DNA from 2 places in the Pediococcus sp. AC40 genome. Region 1 is predicted to be linked to the other one. Evidence: predicted binding sites of a transcription regulator. Region 1 holds the regulator's gene; the other holds the start of a gene.

Region 1 (9,191 bases):
CTAAAAGTTTTATTTTTGATACTTAAAATGCTTTTTTGACGGCATTTTCCGACCTTTAATTATTTTTCTCAAACTACTGTATCGTTTATTATACGTGCATATGTTAATGCTCTTCAGCACACTTTGTGGTGATTCGACAAAGCTAATCACTTTGTTAACCGCGCGGTGAACTACCTGTCTTTAAAGATTGGCTAACCATGGTGAAGCTAGGATAACTCGCTAACCTCTTGCCTACGGATTTATTCGCAAGACCGATGCAAAAAAAGGACGAATTCAGAAATCCTGAATTCGCCCTTTAATACGTTCGTAATTATAGAAATTCGATTATCTAGTTTTTGCGTTGCTTCTTAACTAAGCCAACTACTGCCAATAGACTTAACATTGCTAAGCCAATTACGCTAAGTAACGTTGTAGATTGTTTCTTTTCATTCGTTTGTGGCAAAGTCTTAGCAGATGCTTGGTTAGATTGTTTAGAACGGGTTTGGCCGTTTGCACGATCTTGTGGCGCAAACACCGCATTTGATTGTGCGCCAGCATAATCAGTGGCATTACCGTTGTTAATACCACCATTTGGATCAACAATTACCCCACCATTTTGTTGGTTGTTAGCGTCGGTTGCTTGCGCATTATTTGCAGCAGTGTCGTCTCCATTAGCGTGCTTTCCATTATTTACATCATTTGCATTTGATGCATTGCTGCCAGCATTGTTCTTACCATCATTTTGTGCAGGTTGGTTACTGTCAGCGTTGTTTTTGCCGTTGTTTTGGTCTGGCTTATTACCGTCAGCATCGTCTTTGCCATCATTTTGGTCTGGCTTATTGTTGTTGGTATCGTTCTTGCCATCATTTTGACCCGGCTTATTGTTGTTGGTATCATTCTTGCCATCATTCTGACCTGAATTATTGCTATGAGAGTCGTCTTTATCGTTGTTTGGTTGATTATCGTCGTTTGTAACTAACGTATACGTCTCTGCTTTGTCACTACCGTTTTTATTGAGGAAGTCTTCAATTTCATCAGAAGTATAGGTTTTACCCGTACTTTCAATTTTCCATTTTTTATCATCCCCAGCTCTCAATACAAAGTACACATTCGAGGTAACTGGTCCAACCGTAACACTCTTTAGATAATTTGAATCAGTAAAATCTAAATTACTATCAATATAAAGCCCACCTAAGTTTAAATGCTCAATACCGGAACCAGTAAACATGGACCTATAATCATGCCCTTCACTAATCGCCGAATTTTTCCAACTACTTAAGTCTAAATCACTTAAACTAGTTGTCATATTAAACATACTGTTAAAGGAGTGTACTTTAGATACATCCCATCCCTTAACATTTAAATTACTCAATGATCTGCATTGGGCAAACATAATCCCCATATTTTCAACTTGACTTGTATCCCATTTTGACAAATCTAAATTATTTAGACTACTATCTCCTTGAAAAACAGATGCTAACCTTGTTAGATGACTTGTATCCCATTTTTCAATTCCCTCAATCGTCTTTAATTGTGGGTTATCAGCAAATGAAATTGTTTCCGAGCTTCCAAAGCTTAATTTGTCTGCATTAATGATTTTAGTTAAATTTTCATATTCACTAAAAAAGTAGTCTCCAAAAGTTTCAAAATTCCATGTGACTTCCCCATCAAATTGAATGACCTTTACATCATTTTTATTCCAATTTTTATCATATCTTCCATGCTCTAAATCCCCACTATTTAGATGTAAAGTTCCTTGGTTATCAAGGGTCCAATTTACCGTACCTACTGTACCGGAGTCTTTTTTATTATCTTGCGTAACTTTTGTGGATTCCTTAGTTCCATCATTATTCTTTACATCTTTTTGGCTATCTTCAGGATTGTGAGCTGTAAATTCATTTATATCTTTCTTATCATCTGCAACTGCATTTTTTGCAATTTGACTATCTTTAGCCTTATTAACCACTGATGTTGAAGCCACGCTACTTGAGGCTGTCGCACTAGTTGGGGCTGCTGAACTATTTACTTTTCTGGAAGCCGCACTAACCGAATTTGCAGCACTACTGTCGGCTTTAACAGTCGCACTAGTTACGGCCGCCGTGCTTTCTTGAACTTGTTCAGTTTGGAGTGTTTGTGCGGGAGCGTTAGCTGTTGCGACTTCGTCGGCGTTCGCACTTACCACGCTACCAGCCGTTACCATTCCTCCGGCGACAATTGCCGCTACAAGCCATTTTTTACCACTCTTATACATTTTAAAACGCTTTTTAGTTTCCATAATCCTACTCCTTAATATGTATTAATTAATCCTCTCACTCATACCTTTAAAGTGTAACTCTTACGCAATGCTATTTCAACATTATATTCATATAAAAAAAGTATATAAAATGGCACAAAAAAGTAACGGCACCATCCTTAAAATCCAAGTATCCTTCCCCTAAAAGGTCAATGTACCATCCATTTTGACTGAATTTATCAGTTATACCATAAATTTAAATCTAGTCTACCATTTGGAAAACCCTCAAAATAATACATATTTTTTCATTTCATCTATATGAATATAAAAACATTAGTGATAACATTTTATAGTGTCTACGGTACTAATACCTAAAATTTTTATAGGGAGGGAATATCAGATTAGTAACGTAAATAATTATGTCTTTCATTGAATTGTTTGCGTACTAAGAAATTAATCACTAGTCATTGACGCCTTTTGAGAAATCAATCACCTTATCCAAATCCATTTTTTAGTATTTATTTTTTTCGGTTACTAGGAAATGAATTTTTTTATGTGTTTATTAAAGCCCTTATATCTACTTAGGATTAGTTGCTTAAAAGGTGCGATCTGGACTAGTAGTTAAAGTATCGAGGACGATTGCCAAAATACTTATTAACCAAAATACTATGGAGGAGTTAAGGAATGAATTTTATTAAACAACATAAGTGGATCGCCATCATCGTTGTAATCTTAATCGCCATTGCCGGCGGTTATCGTTATGCCAATCGCGGTCAATACGCCGTGCAAAACAAAGTCATGACGGTTGGAATGCGTGCTGATGATGACGTAACCTACGATAAATCCGCAAAAGCGGTTTTCAAACCTGACCATGAAGTAAAGTTTTCAGGTAACCAAGACAGCATGGATGGTTTTGGCAAAGTTAAGTGGTCTGCTAAGGGAAGCAAGGTTTTCTTGAAGAGCTGGGGAGTACGCTTAGCTACCATTGATACAGCTCATAAAGTAACTTTTAAAGGGCATCCTGCATATCGGGCGAATATTGATTTGAAGAAAGTCCTTGCGGGAGCTGGATACGATGACGCTAGTGAATTAGTCGATGACGATTATAGTGTGACGCTCTACTTTGTCTTGAAATAATTAAAGGAGATTACAATGGATAAATTTAAAACATTTATTACCCAAAATAAAAAATTAGTGTACGGCGTGATTGCAATCATTATCATTGCTGCAGGTGCAAAAATAGGATACGACTACCACAGCAACAACATCATTTCCCGGATTGAAGTAAAATTCTATGGTTATAACGGACATGGTGATGCAGCAATAAGTAACGCCGAATCCGTAAATAAGTACATGACCCGGCGCGTATTGCAAAAGGATCACATAAAAAAAGACGTAATTAATAAAATAGTGTCTCATCCTGACACATTTGATTACAGTATGCTTTCTTCAGAAGATCAATATAAAATTCAATCATCAATAGAGGACCTTTCTTCGACTAGATTAGAATTCAAAGGGAAATCAACCGAACTTAAAAATGGCGATAAGGTTACCGTAACGTTTAAAAACAGCAATTCGGAACTTCCTTTCCGTGACGGCAAAAAAACGTTCACAGTTAAGGGATTGAAAAAAACTACCAAAGTTTCTTCCAATAAGATTTTTAACCAACTTAAAATCAAAGCCCTCGGAATTAATGGCAAGGGACAAATAGCACTTTCAAGTAAAAATTCTGACTTAATCAATAGCAACATTAAGGTTAAAAACAATGGTCACCTTAGCAACGGAGATGTTATTTCACTCACGCTCCCAAAAGCAGCCTTTAAAGATAGTAGTGGTAAGCACCAATACACTGGTTCAAGAACGTTCAAGTATAAGATTTCCGGACTAATTGATAGTAAATCAATTACTAACGTTGACGACATTACGGATGCCACCGACACTGTCATGTCTGATTATACAGATGACAAACAATTCGCTGATGAAAAATACACATCCAAGTTTGTTAACTTGTACGTAACTCCGTATAACGAAAATGAAGAAGAATACTACGATGACGACGACAACGAAGTTTCAAGCAAAGTAGAAGTCGCAGATGCATCCGAAAATAGTACTTCATCTAGCAACAAATTATCAATTGTTGCAATTTATAGCGTCAATTCTTCGGACGCAGATGACGATGACGAACCTGAAAATGTTGCCGTTGAAGTAAACAACCTATCGTTAAACGATGGTAAATTAAACATCAAAGATAAAAAGATTACTTCTGATGACAACGTTTCTACCCTTAGTGATTCCATTAAGACCTATGAACGTAACTTGGAAGTTTCTGGTTTGAAACTAAAATAAGTTAATACTAATTAAGAAGACTAGGAAAGTTACGCGCGTTTTATAATTAAGTTAGCCACGCAGCCAAAATGGTAAAAAAAAAAAACACCAAGACGAAAAATTCAGGTATCATTGAAGTTCCTACAACAAACAATGAAAGAAGTTTTCGTCTTGATGCAAGAACAGTCTATCACACCACGCCCAAAAGGTCACCATTTATCGGAAATCGAACGCGGTCAAATCGCCGCTTGGCACATTGAAGGATGCTCAGCACGGCAAATAGCGATTCGATTAGGCGTCTGCCACCAGACCGTCAATAATGAGCTCAAGCGTGGTCGAGTCACGCAAGTTAAACGCGTTAATAATCAGAAACACTACTTTGAAATTTACAGCCCTGAAGCCGCTCAGAATCGCTATGAAATAAAGCGGCAAAACTGTGGACGTCCATTAAAATTTAGCCAAGTGACGGCCTTCTTAGCCTACTTTGATGATAAGTTCTGCCATGAGGGCTGGTCTCCGGACGCTGCTGTTGGTTATGCCCGTAAGCACCGGTTATTTAAGCCGGCCAAAATGGTCTGTACGAAGACTTTGTACAACTATATCGATGCGCAACTATTGGAGATCCGTAACCTTGATCTGCTGGAAAAAACAAAACGCCGGACGACCCAGCACCACTCGCACCAACATCAGCGCCTACTCGGTCGTAGTATTGAAGAACGGCCAAAGCGAGTAGAAACGCGCCACGAGTTTGGTCATTTTGAGATCGATACTGTCATTGGCAAACGTGCTGGTAGCGAGAGTGTCCTATTAACGTTTACCGAACGTAAAACGCGCTATGAGATTGTCCGCTTGATCGAGGGTAAAGACGCTGAATCTGTGGCTTATGCCATGCAAAATATTACGGCTGAATTCGGTGACGTTATGCGGACAGTCACGGCGGATAACGGAACAGAGTTCACCACGCTAACGGCTGCGCTTGAGGGTGTTGCCGAGACTTATTATGCCCACCCTTATAGCTCGGCCGAACGCGCCACTAATGAGGTCCACAATCGTATACTCAGACGTTACTTTCCTAAGGGGCAATCACTCGATCTAGCTACACCCAGTCTGGCCCGTCAAGCTGAATCTCGGCTCAACCATCTCCCGCGCCGCTTACTTAAGTTCTGTACACCAGCTGAAGTATTTCGAAAGGAATTAGCACGTGCGCGCAAAGGCCGCGCCGCCTAATCCTGATCCACCTGGAACTCCCATGAGCCCTTTCGTCTGTGTGCTTTATCGGCACTGGCTAACTTACTATTGCAATTTGCGACTAGGAAAGTTAGATAAATTTCCTAGTTTTTTTATTAATGAAGCAGGGTGGACTTGTTTCTCCTGCTGATACTTTGTAAAAGAGGTTTACAAAACCTTAATTGTGAATATATAATGGTTATATCTGTTAATTTAGGAGGAATAACAATGGTACAATCTGCAGTTGTTGAAAACGATAGCGATGCGTTTTCCGTTAGTTTATTAGCGTTTTAGGTAAAGGGAAGCATTACACTAGATGACGCCTTCTTACGGGTAAATATGCCAAATACAGTTTTCTTTGGTTTGGTTCCTGCCGGTAAGCAAAAAGATTCATCTCCCCTTTCAGGAATTACTAACGTATACACATCGAAATCATATAAGCTGAGCTCAATCTTTTTAGGATTATTAATTGCAATTATTGGAGTAGCGCTAATGGGCTCGTCATTCTTTTCGACACTAATCGCAATTATCGTTGGGGTGCTTTTAATTGGTAGTGGAATCAGAACCACGTTTAACTATGAACGTTCCGGAATTAGTAAAACAATTGACTTACCTTTCTTCGAAGCACATCATAGTGAAGAATTAGAAGAAAAACTCACCCAAAAATTAGCTACATATCAAGCGGATCGCAACGTGAGAGCACAAACGGACCGCACAATTCAACAAGGAGCTCAAAACACACAACAAATTGTTAACGCCGTAAGCGGAGATGCAAATAATGCCGCATCATCAGCGAGCGCATTTTGTGGTAGTTGTGGCGCACCGCTTGCTCAAGGTGCTAAGTTCTGCAACAAGTGTGGCGCTCAAGCTAACTAATCGAGTTATAAATTTGATTAATTACAAATAAAAAGAGACCAGAATTTTTCACAAATTCTGGTCTCTTTTTTGAGTCAACGAGCACGAAACTCAACCAAATTAAAGTTCACTAGCAAGATGCCAGCTTTTTCCAAAAATCCATCCCTTTCTTAGCAAATCTAAGATTTTTCCACTATCTTAGTATTCTATATACTTATGCACCTATCTTTTAAATTAAAGACCACGTATCCATAACCCATTCTTAAGCTAATAAAAAAACTTACCGCAATATATAAACAGTAAGCCTTCAATACATTTATTCTAATTCTTCAATTTCCCGCCGGTTAATTCCGTAAATTAGCGATTGTAGTTCCACAGAAAGGTCCACGTCTTGCACAATCACTTTTTCTGGCACGGTCAGTGGAACCGTAGTAAAGTTCAAAATTCCTTGAATCCCAACTTCTAGCAGCTGGTCAGTAAGTTCTTGAGCTTTTTCTGCAGGAACCGCTAAAATTGCCACGGTAATTTGTTGTTCTTTAATTTGTTCCTTTAGGTTTTTAATGTCATAAACTGGAATCTGGTTTTGCACCGTGTTCACCAATTTAGGATCAACGTCAAAAGCCGCGGTAATCCGTGCATTTCCAACCCGGTGGAACTTGAAGTTTAGTAACGCCCGTCCGAGGTTCCCTACCCCTACTAAAGCAACGTTTGCGTTAATATCTTGTCTTAACGCGTCATCAAAGAGTTCCAAAAGCTTTTGAACATCGTAGCCGTACCCACGCCGGCCCATTTGTCCAAAGTAAGAAAAATCCCGTCGAATGGTTGCTGCATCAATTTGTAAATATTCAGCCAACATTGCGGAGGAAACTTTTTCTACTTTTTGGTCTGATAAACGCCGCAAATAGCGGTAATACAAAGGTAACCGACGGGTGGTCGGAATTGAAAGTTTAAAATTAGCCATTTTTTCCACATCCTCTATTGAACAACTTTTAATATTTCGTCACGCATTGCCACGTGGACCTTTTCATCCTCGATATAATCGTGTAGCAACACGAGACCATGTTTATTTTGGTTATTAAAGGCAATTAACCCAGTTGGGCTGCTGCCGTAAAAGACATCGCGGTTTTCCTTGAAACGGCACCAGCCGAGCGATTGGCCGTCGACATCCACCTTCTTGATTCCATCAAACAACTGCGGATCAAGAATTTCTTTGCCTTGGTAACTTCCCCGATTAATCATCATTTCGGTGAAAACCGTTAGATCATTTAACGTTGAGAATAGGCCTGCATGCCCGCTTTCTCCATTTAACAACAATCCTAACTGATCTTCAACCTGGCCTTGAATTTGTCCCCGTTTAGGATCGTTTCTCGTTGGCACAAAACGCATCTTAGGGCGGTTAAGGTTAAACCCACTGTTAGTCATTGCCAACGGATACAAAATCTTGTCCTGTACCGCCCGGTCAATGGAACCGTCCACCGTCCGAATGATAATTCCCAGAAGGGCAAAATTTAACGGAGAAACTTGCACGTGGTCGCCAGGCTCAAAATCCGTGTCAACCATGTAAAGCGCATTGATAAATTCAATCCCGGTCAACCGGTACATTCCCGGAATTTCCACCGGAATCCCACTAGTGTGCGTTAACAAATGCAACACTAGCACATTCGGGTTGGAAAACCCTGGCAGGTACTTTTTAATCGGATCTTTTAACCGGATTTCTTGAATCGCTAAAAGCTGAAAAATCCGGGTCGTGGTCGCAATTACTTCAGTCATTGAACCGACGTCGTAAATCATCGAAGGATCAAGGCACACATTGCCTTCCTTACCGCCCTGCACGCCTTCGTAACGGCTTTCAATTTCGTTTGGTAAAATGAAGCTGTACGAAGCTCCATTAATATAGTGTTGTTGAATTCCCTTTTCAATCACCTGATGAATCTGGTGCATTTGCTCAGTCATCTTTGCCACCTCTTTTTATTTAGTCGCGCCCGGTTCCCAATCAAACTCTAGGCTCGGATCGGCATTAAGCGTCAAATCGGCTAATACTCCGTGACGCATCAGCATTTCGCCGGCTGCCCCAATCATTGCGCCATTATCTCCACAAAGTTTTAAGGGCGCCTTCACGAAATCTAAATCATTAAATTGGGCGCTGAGTTGTTGGTCTAAGGCATCCCGTAATCCCCGGTTCGCAGCAACGCCGCCCGCTAAAATCAACTGTTTGATTTCTAACGCTTTGCAAGCGCGGACCGTCTTGGCCACGATTACGTCAACCACGCTTTGCTGAAAACTAGCCGCTAAGTCCGCTTTATCCAATTCTTCGTGAACTTGGTCCGCGTGGTGTACCGTGTTGATAAACGCGCTCTTTAACCCGCTAAAACTAAAGTCAAAGTTGTCGTCGTGCTCCATGGCCCGTGGAAAATGGAACGTATCTTGTCCTTGGTGCGCCAATTCATCAATTGCTTTGCCGGCAGGATACTTTAATCCCATTACCCTACCTACTTTATCATAAGCTTCTCCGGCCGCGTCGTCACGTGTTTCGCCAATAATCTTAAATTCATTTTCCGCTGCCATATATACT
Region 2 (9,191 bases), 860 kb from region 1:
TTGAAATTGGTAAGTAAAAACCTAACGCAACCGTCATAATTGGTAGGTCTAGCATCCAGAAAACTAAGGCCATCACAATCCCGACAATGATCATAATCCATGGTAAATCTCCAGACATGATGCCAGACGTTAAAGTTGCAATTAAGTTAGCTTGCGGCAATCCAAATGGCGGGTTAGAACCCGTAATCCGCAATTGCGGTTCCAAAAGTACCGTAGTTCCAATTACGGTGAGCACCCCCACAAAGCCAGCAATCATGTAGTACTTCATCATTTCCTTGTTTGAGCCGCCAATCATGTAGTTAACTTTTTGGGTTTGCATATATCCACCACCGACTGAAACCGTAGTAACAATGAATACCCCAAACAATAGCAAAATTTCTGTGTAATTTTTGGTAGTCCATCCCATCAATACGAAGGCCAAAGTCATGATTACTAGCGATGCAATAGTCATCCCTGACACTGGTTCGTTAGAACAGCCAATCGTCCCGGCTAGCCGAGCAGAAACAATTACAAACAGCAACGATAAAACTAACGTTAAAACCCCGCCAAGCAAGGCAACGACAACCGACCCTGAAATAATAAAACCAGCGATAAAAATGGCAATTACTGAAGCTAACAAGGCAATTAACCCGAACGCATTTTTATCTTCAGTAGTGCTATTTCGCGCATTAAGTACTTTTTTAATCGAAGTCCAAATTACCGGGATTAACTTAACTGCACCGATAATTCCACCACAAAGCATCATTCCTGCACCAATATACTTAACATACGAGCCTGCAACATCGTCAACGCTCATTTGGGAGATGCTCAGCGCGGCATCATTCCAAACGTGTGCACCACTTCCTGCCATTTGTGCAAAGTAACTAACTAAAGGCACTACTGCAAAATTTGATAAGATTGACCCCGCAAACATGGTCATTGCCACTTCTAGGCCAACCACGAAACCAATTCCAGCTAGCATAGGATTAACTTCTGTCGACATCTTCCATCGGTAAAATGAGTTTCCAGTGAAAGTGATCATGCTATTTACCCAACCAAAAACTTGAGAAGTAAATAAAGTAATTAAGCCCCCGATTCCAAAACCTACCCCTAGGAATTTTAATGAATCTCCACCGCTTTCCGAAGCGACTAACGCTTCGGTAATCGCCATGGATTCTGGGTAAGCGAGGCGCCCATGTTCCTCAACAATCAGATAATTTTGAACTAATGATGCGCTCCCAATGGCAAACATTACTGCCAAAGCACCAACCATTACCCCAGTGAAAAAATTAACGTGTCCGCCAATCAAGATAATTGCTGGAAGGACGTAAATCATCCCACTTGCAATTGCTTCTCCACCACTGGACATTCCTTGCAAAATATTTTTACCTAGGATGCCCTTTTTCTTAGCAAAAAGACTTACCAACCCCGATCCAATGATTGATCCAGGAATTCCAGCTGCTACCGTTAGTCCAGCTTTCATCCCCGAGTATGCTGTTGACGCTCCAAAGATTACGGCTAAAATAATTCCCATAATCAAAATAGCAATACTTCCACCATGCCCCTTTTTAGTAACGTAAGGAACGTACTTGCTCCTACCATCACCACCATAATCTTTCTTAGAAACATTTTGTGCCATCCAATTCAATCCCTTTCTTTAACAATCACTAATACCTAACTTTTGTGAATCAATTATCATATGTTTAATAATAGCGCTTCCACCTTTTCTTATCAAGTAGCGCTACTGCCTAACCATTGTCTACTAAAAAAGGCAGAAAGCCTCCCTGACTGGGATAGTTTTCTGCCATTTCAAACACAAAATTATTTTTCACTCTTAAAATTTTCTGGATACTTATTTTTTAAATAATAGTAGAAAATAACCCCTACTGCGGTGGCTACAATCCCAATCGCTGTCGTAGTAAATTGTGTGAAGAGCGTGTTAACCAAAATGAAAACTCCTCCTACAAGAGCAATTGCCGGAATTACTGGATAAAGTGGGACCTTATACGGTCGATTTGCATTTGGTGTCCGTTTTCTCAAAACAAATACCGCCACAAAAGCCATGCAGTAGAAGAACCAAATTACGAAAATTAGCATATTGGTAATTGCATCAAATTGTCCAGAAAGCATCATTAAGCAAGCAATCAAGTATTGGATAACTCCAGCTGCCCAAGGCACTCCCGCTTCATTTAATTTAGCAAAAACATCTCCGAATGGTAGTTTGTGTTCTTTACCCATTACGTAAGGAATTCTCATTCCTGTCATGGTGTATCCATTGAGGCCACCATACACTGAAATCAAGATACCGATTGTAACAAATTTACCTCCGATACCGCCAAAAATAACCTTTGCAACGTCAGAAGCAATGTTCAAATTTCCAGCAACGTGGTTAACTGGAGCAATGTAGAGAAATACGGCATTAACCAACAGGTAAACTACCATAATCAGTCCGATTCCAAGTGCAATCGCTTTAGGTAGATCCTTACGCGGATTTTTCATTTCACCGGCAATGTTACCAACGTGAATCCATCCATCATAAGCAAACATGGTCGCTAATAATCCATTCCCTAAAGCTGTCCAAAATCCGCGATGTGGGCCAGCTACAACTGGGAATAGTGAGAAGTTAACCGAACTACTGTGGAAGAATCCTAACAAAACAATTACGGCTAACGGGATCAGCTTAACCACTAAAGCTACCGATGTTACCCAACCACCAAATTTTGCGCTAATGCAGTTAACTAACAATAATGAAAGTGCAGTAATGATTGCTACAGGAACTATCCATGTTTGCGAAAGATTAAATAAGTTAGTGAATTGGGTTCCAAACGCAATCGCAATGGCCGCTACATTAGCAGGGAAATAAATAATTGCTTGTGCCCACCCTGCTAAAAATCCCCAAAAGTGACCATAAGTATGCTCAATATAACGTGTCAGGCCCCCAGTTTCAGGGAACATCGCCGCTAGCTCAGCACCAGTCAACCCAGCGCAAATACTAATTAGTCCACCCAATAGCCACGCGAAAAGGGCCATTGAGACCGTCCCAGTATATTCGGTTACCGCGGCTGCCTTAAAGAATACGCCGGTACCAATAACCGTTCCCATAACCGTTGCTAACGCCGGGAAAAAACCAATTGTCTTTTTTAGAGATGTACTATTATCATTCATTGATAATCACTCCTCATTGTTCCAATTTTAATTATTTTAAAAAAGGGACGCTGCAATTCATGCAGCATCCCTTAGATTTTCAATCTGCAATTGCTTGCCTAATCATTCTATCCAATCCCAACTTTGTGTGTATCAACTGGGGAGAAGAAGTGATCAATAATTTGTGAAACCCGTTGAAGGTCAACGTTACCACCGGATACTAGGGCAACGACTTTCTTACCTTCGATCCATTTCTTATCAATCTTGCCTGCCTCAAGTGCAGCAGTTGGTAATGCGCCAGCACCTTCTGCAACAATCTTGGTGCGTTGCATCAAGTCCTTCATTGCTTTAGAAATTTCTTCTTCACTAACTAGAACAATTTCGTCAACTAACTTAGAAACAATTCCGTAAGTGATGTCCCCAGGAACAGCTACATCAGTGCCGTCAGCAAGCGTAAAGTCATCGTGATGCTTTACAATCTTACCAGCATCTACTGAAGCCTTCATTCCGTGAACGTTTTCGGATTGAACCCCAACTACGTGAATGGAAGGGTTGATTGACTTAACTGCTGTGGCAATTCCGGAAATCAACCCCCCACCACCAACTGGTACAATGATGGTTTCTACATCAACCAAGTCTTCGAGGATTTCTAGCCCGATGGTTCCTTGTCCAGCACAAACGAGGGAATCGTTAAACGGATCAACAATCGTCTTTCCTTCTTTTTCAGCTCTTTCATGCATCCAGTCGTGAGCATCATCGAAAGTTGCTCCGTGAATATCAACTTCAGCACCGTAACCCCGCGTAGCGTCACGCTTCATTTGAGGAGCTTCGTCCGGCATTACAACCGTGGTGTCAATTCCAGAAAGTTTACCAGTTAAAGCAACCCCTTGCGCATGGTTCCCAGCTGAAGCTGTAATTACTCCATGCTTTTTTTCTTCATCAGACAAGTGGTTAATCTTATTATTAGCTCCTCTGAATTTGAATGAACCAGTAAGTTGCATATTTTCAAGTTTTAAATATACATCTGCATGAGCAACATTGTTACTTAAAAACATTGACTGAACTAATGGCGTCCGACGTGCGTACTTACCAATTACTTTACGCGCTTCTTCAATTTGATCTAAGTTTAATAAATCGTAGGTTTGAGCAACTACTTCATTTCTTGGTTCGTTATTTTTCATGATTTTCACCTCATAATTTAAACGCAAATTTAAAAGTTCGAACGCCTATTTATACATCTAGTTCAGTGTACGGAAGGTCTAACGAATCTGCAAGACCCTTGTTAGTTACCTTACCTTCGTAGAGGTTGACCCCAGATGCTAAAGCTTTATCTTCCTTGATTGCTCCTTCAATTCCCTTATCGGCAATTTCCAAAATATAATCAAGGTTACCAGCTGCTAACGCCATTGTAGCAGTCCGTGGAACGGCACCAGGTTGGTTTGGTACAGCGTAGTGGATCACACCATCCTTAATGAAGACTGGGTCATCAATAGTGGTTGGGTGATCAATGGTTTCTACTGTTCCACCTTGATCGATCGCAATATCAGCGATTACAGAGCCCTTCTTCATGCTTTTTACCATGTATTCTTTAACCAACTTCGGTGGCTTTGAGCCTGGGATTAAAATTGTGGATACAAAAATATCAGCATCTTTAATTTCTTTTGCAAGATTTTCTTCGTTTGATTTAACTACGCGAACGTCTTTACCCTTATATTGTTCTTCCAATTGAGCAATCCGGTCGTCGTTTAACTCAATAATTACTACTGAGCATCCTAAACCTAAAGCAGTGTCTGCAGCGCCTGTCGCGGCGTTACCCCCACCGAAAATCACTACATGTCCAGCAGGGATAACTCCTGGAATTCCAGAAACTAAAATACCTTCCCCTTGATGTTGTGCTTCAAGGTAATACGCTCCCATGATTACTGAACGACGCCCCGCAATTTGGCTCATTGGTGCTAACAACTCTAATTTACCATCCTTAACGATGGTTTCACCACCGATTGCAGTAACTCCGGCCTTCATCATTGCTTCAACAGTTGGTTTGGAAGATGCAAGGTGTTGGAATCCCCAAATGATTTTACCTTTATCAAAGTATTGGTATTCTTCAGCATCAGGTTCTTTAACCTTAATGCACAATTCTGCTTTCCATGCATCTTCATGAGAAACAATCTTCCCACCAGCTTTTTCAAATTCTTCGTTAGAAAAGCCTGCACCGATTCCGGCATCCTTTTCAACTAAGACTTCATTACCGGCATCAACCATCTTTTGAACATTTTCCGGCGTGGCCGCTACACGACCTTCCCCTTCTTTTTGTTCTTTAATAACAGCAATTTGCATAAAGACACTTCCTTGTGATTTATTTAACTACACGTATATTATTGCACACTTTACTCAAAGAAGTAAAGCGGTTGCATAATTAAAATCCAATTAGTTTATTTAGATTTGGTTATGTAAATATTATTAAAAATTCTACAAATCGCTATTAAATGCTGAATTAACGATATAGATAATCTAATCTAATTCAAATTTTTGTTCAATCTCGGCACTCAAATGATTAGAAAAATAAAAATAATGGATTCACATTCACAAAATTACGTCCTTAATTGAACTACTAATCACGTAATGTTAACCTTCTTCTCTGATAATTTTTATGTTCTTTGTTTTTTGACCCTTTATCGAATCATAATAAAAGAACTGATCAATTAAATCGATCAGTTCTTTTAGAAAAATTTACCAAAGTAAATAATTATTTAATGTTAACGTATGTCAATCCAAACATGTTGCTGAGATCTTGTAATTGTTCAGCATCCACGTTGAAGGAAAGTACGGTATGATGACCACCACCAAGTGTGAGCCAGCCTTCAGCACCCTTCTTCCAACCTTGTTTTGGAGTCCAGAGTTGTTTAGCAACTGGAAGATGTGGCGTTTCTTTTTCAGGCTTGTTGCCTTGAACATCGTAAGACATGAGCTTGAATTCATCACCGTAGTCAGCCATCGTAACGTCAACCGCGTCGCCTTCCATACCAGTGAAGACAAAGCGTGCAGGGTCATCCTTGCCACCAATGTCAAGTGGGTGAACTTCGACCCGTGGCGTGTCACTAGCTAACGTTGGGTCAACTTCTAGCATGTGTGAGCCAAGGATTGCTTCGTGACCCTTGCGAAGGTCAAGGGTGTAGTCTTCCATGAAGGCAGTGTGTTGGTTATGCGCAATGATCTTCATTAAGCGATCCAAAGCAGCGGTCTTCCAGTCCCCTTCACCAGCGAAGCCATAACCTTCAGCCATCAACATTTGAACAGCCAATCCTGGAAGTTGTTCCAAACCAGCTAAGTCTTCAAAGTTAGTTGTGAAGGCGGTGTATCCGCAATCGTCCATGAATTTCTTCAATGCAAAGTATTCACGAATTTGGTACTTAGTATTGTGTTCGAATTTTTCTGAAGAATTATCTCCTTCAACGAAGTTGTATTCCTTCTTCATTTCTTCGTACTTATTGTTGATGTCGTCTTCAGCAACGGCGTTAACTTCTTCAACTAAGTCCGCAACTCCCCAGTAATCGACGGTCCAGCCAAATTTAATTTGTGCTTCAATCTTGTCACCGTCAGTAACCGCTACGTTACGCATCTTGTCAGCAAAGGTTATTACCTTGATACCAAATGATTCATTGTAGCCAACGGCTGCGTCCATCCATTTAGCGATTTGTTTTTGAATGTCTTCATCACCCCAGTAACCAGTGATGATCTTGTTGTTCTTACGCAAGCGTGCATTAATAAATGCATATTCACGGTCACCATGAGCAGATTGATTTAAGTTCATGTAGTCAAAATCAATGGTGTCATATGGAATGTGGTTCAAGAATTGAGTTGCTAAGTGAAGCAATGGTTTTTGCAATAACTTAGTACCGCGGATCCAGTTTTTAGCTGGTGAGAAGGTATGCATCCAGGTAATTACCCCGGCAACTTTGTCGTTATAGTTAGCATCCTTCATTACTTGAGTGATGTTTTCAGCAGTAGTTGCTACCAACTTGAATTTAACTGGATAAGGTAAGTTCTTGGATTCGTTTAACTTATCAACGATTTCGCGAGCGTCCTTTTCTACTGAACGAAGGGTTTCTTCACCATATAGGAATTGACTACCTGTAATAAACCAAAATTCATAATCTTGCATTTTTTTCATGTTAAAGCGCTCCTTTTCTAATTAAAAATATTTTTATTTTCTTTGTGCGTGTTCTTTAGATTTGGCATTATTTTGCCCATAGTAAGCATTCTTCCCGTGTTTACGGTAGTAGTGCTTATCTAATAAGTATTGAGGAACTTCGATATTCCGCCGAGTCATTTGTAAAGCGTGATAGTCGATTTCAGCAGCAACTTCCAATACTTTAGCGTTGTAAACCGCTTTGTCCGGTGTGGCGCCCCAAGTAAATGGTCCGTGTTGGCTAACCAATACAGCAGGAACCGCATTGTGGTCCAAATTCCGTTCCTTAAATTCTCGAACGATTACCTTGCCAGTATTTTCTTCGTATGCCTCTTCAATCTCTTGTTTAGTTAAGGCCGGAGTTACCGGTACGTCACCGTAGAATGTGTCGGCATGGGTCGTACTCAAAGCTGGCACGTCAATTTCGGCCGCTGCAAACGATACCGCCCATGGAGAATGGGTATGCACGATTCCTCCAATGTCTGGAAATTCGTTATATAAAACGGTGTGGGTCGGTGTATCGCTAGAAGGATTCATATCCCCTTCAACAACTTCACCCTTTAAATTAACTACCACCATATCTTCGGGTTTCATTTCTTCGTACGAAACTCCCGAAGGCTTAATAACAAATAATCCCTTTTCGCGGTCGATCCCGGAGACGTTCCCCCAGGTAAACGTAACTAAATCCAGCTTGGGCAGCTGCATATTAGCTTCGTAAACTTCTTGTTTAAGTTTTTCTAGCATCAAATCTCCCCTTCCTAAATTACTTCACCGGCGCGTGCTTCAACTGGCAAACCAGCTTCGTAGTGCTTAGTAAATTCATTGTAAGCAGCCACTCCCTCTGGTTCAGGGCTAAGCGTCATGCTCTCTGGATTATTAAAGACGTTGTAGTCTAAATAATCACTTAAGCTTTGTCCTTGATTATCGGCAGCGTACATCGCCAAAATTGCCATTCCCCAAGGCCCGCCTTCACCAGCATTACTCATCACGGTAATTGGGGTGTTGAGGGCGTCTGACAGAACTTGCTGTGCAATTACGGCAGTCCGGAACAATCCGCCTTGCGCGATCATTACGTCGGTTTTAATATTTTCTTCCTTGCTCAAAATATCCATGCCGATTTTTAGTGGCGCAAATGCAGAATAAAGTTGGGTTTGCATGAAGTTTGGCAAGTTAAAGTGGCTGTCTGGCTTCCGGACAAACAATGGCCGGCCCGCCTTGATATTGGTGATATTTTCACCAGACTGGTAACTGTAGTTGACCAATCCGCCAAGGTCGTGATCCGCCTTAGCCGCCTCTAAGAACAGTGCTTCGTACAACTTATCCGGCGTCAAATTAATCCCTAGTCGAGTCGCAAATTCGTTAAAAATTTGGGCCCAAGCGTTAATATCTGAGGAACAGTTGTTAACGTGAACCATAGCTACTGCCGCCCCGTCTGGCGTCATCACTACGTCAATATCCCGGTGAACTGATTTCAATGGCTTTTCTAATACAACCATTGAGAAGGCCGAAGTACCAACCGAAATATTTCCGGTCCGTTTGCGAACACTATTAGTCCCGACCATTCCGGTTCCAGCATCTCCTTCTGGCGGTGCCATCAAACTACCCGCTTGCAAATTTCCAGTAATATCTAGTAGCTTAGCGCCCTGCGCGGATAATTGTCCCGCGTTTTCGCCAGCCTTTTTAACGCTTGGCAAGACGCGCTTGATGTCCCAGTTAAATGGTTTAACTTCAGGCAAGTTAGCAAAAGTTGCTAACATATTTTCTGAATAATTTCCCGTTTGTTCATCAATTGGAAATACTCCAGAAGCGTCCCCAACTCCTAATACCTTTTCACCCGATAATTTCCAGTGTACGTAACCGGCCAAGGTCGTAACAAAAT

What was found. The regulator Rex, encoded in region 1, represses fermentation and respiration genes when NADH is low (regulators of the CRP and FNR family bind a similar motif). The targets are predictions, from matches to a motif close to TTGTGAANTANTTCACAA.
Region 2: ald (alanine dehydrogenase) is a predicted target of Rex. The motif match lies at 5,473-5,490, and genes of this name have one in related genera.

What each region holds. Positions count from the first base shown of each region.
Region 1 covers NZ_CP127012.1:1,597,005-1,606,195, forward strand. The annotation lists gene NL111_RS07915 (BspA family leucine-rich repeat surface protein) at 329-2,254, opposite strand; gene NL111_RS07920 (hypothetical protein) at 2,897-3,349, shown strand; gene NL111_RS07925 (hypothetical protein) at 3,365-4,558, shown strand; gene NL111_RS07930 (IS30 family transposase) at 4,691-5,764, shown strand; gene NL111_RS07935 (zinc ribbon domain-containing protein) at 6,104-6,640, shown strand; gene NL111_RS07940 (redox-sensing transcriptional repressor Rex) at 6,936-7,580, opposite strand; gene NL111_RS07945 (serine hydrolase domain-containing protein) at 7,595-8,572, opposite strand; gene tsaD (tRNA (adenosine(37)-N6)-threonylcarbamoyltransferase complex transferase subunit TsaD) at 8,588-9,191, opposite strand, start outside.
Region 2 covers NZ_CP127012.1:741,957-751,147, reverse strand. The annotation lists gene NL111_RS03640 (OPT/YSL family transporter) at 1-1,618, opposite strand, end outside; gene NL111_RS03635 (APC family permease) at 1,801-3,144, opposite strand; gene tdcB (bifunctional threonine ammonia-lyase/L-serine ammonia-lyase TdcB) at 3,252-4,304, opposite strand; gene ald (alanine dehydrogenase) at 4,354-5,460, opposite strand; gene araA (L-arabinose isomerase) at 5,870-7,294, opposite strand; gene NL111_RS03615 (L-ribulose-5-phosphate 4-epimerase) at 7,328-8,056, opposite strand; gene NL111_RS03610 (xylulokinase) at 8,071-9,191, opposite strand, start outside.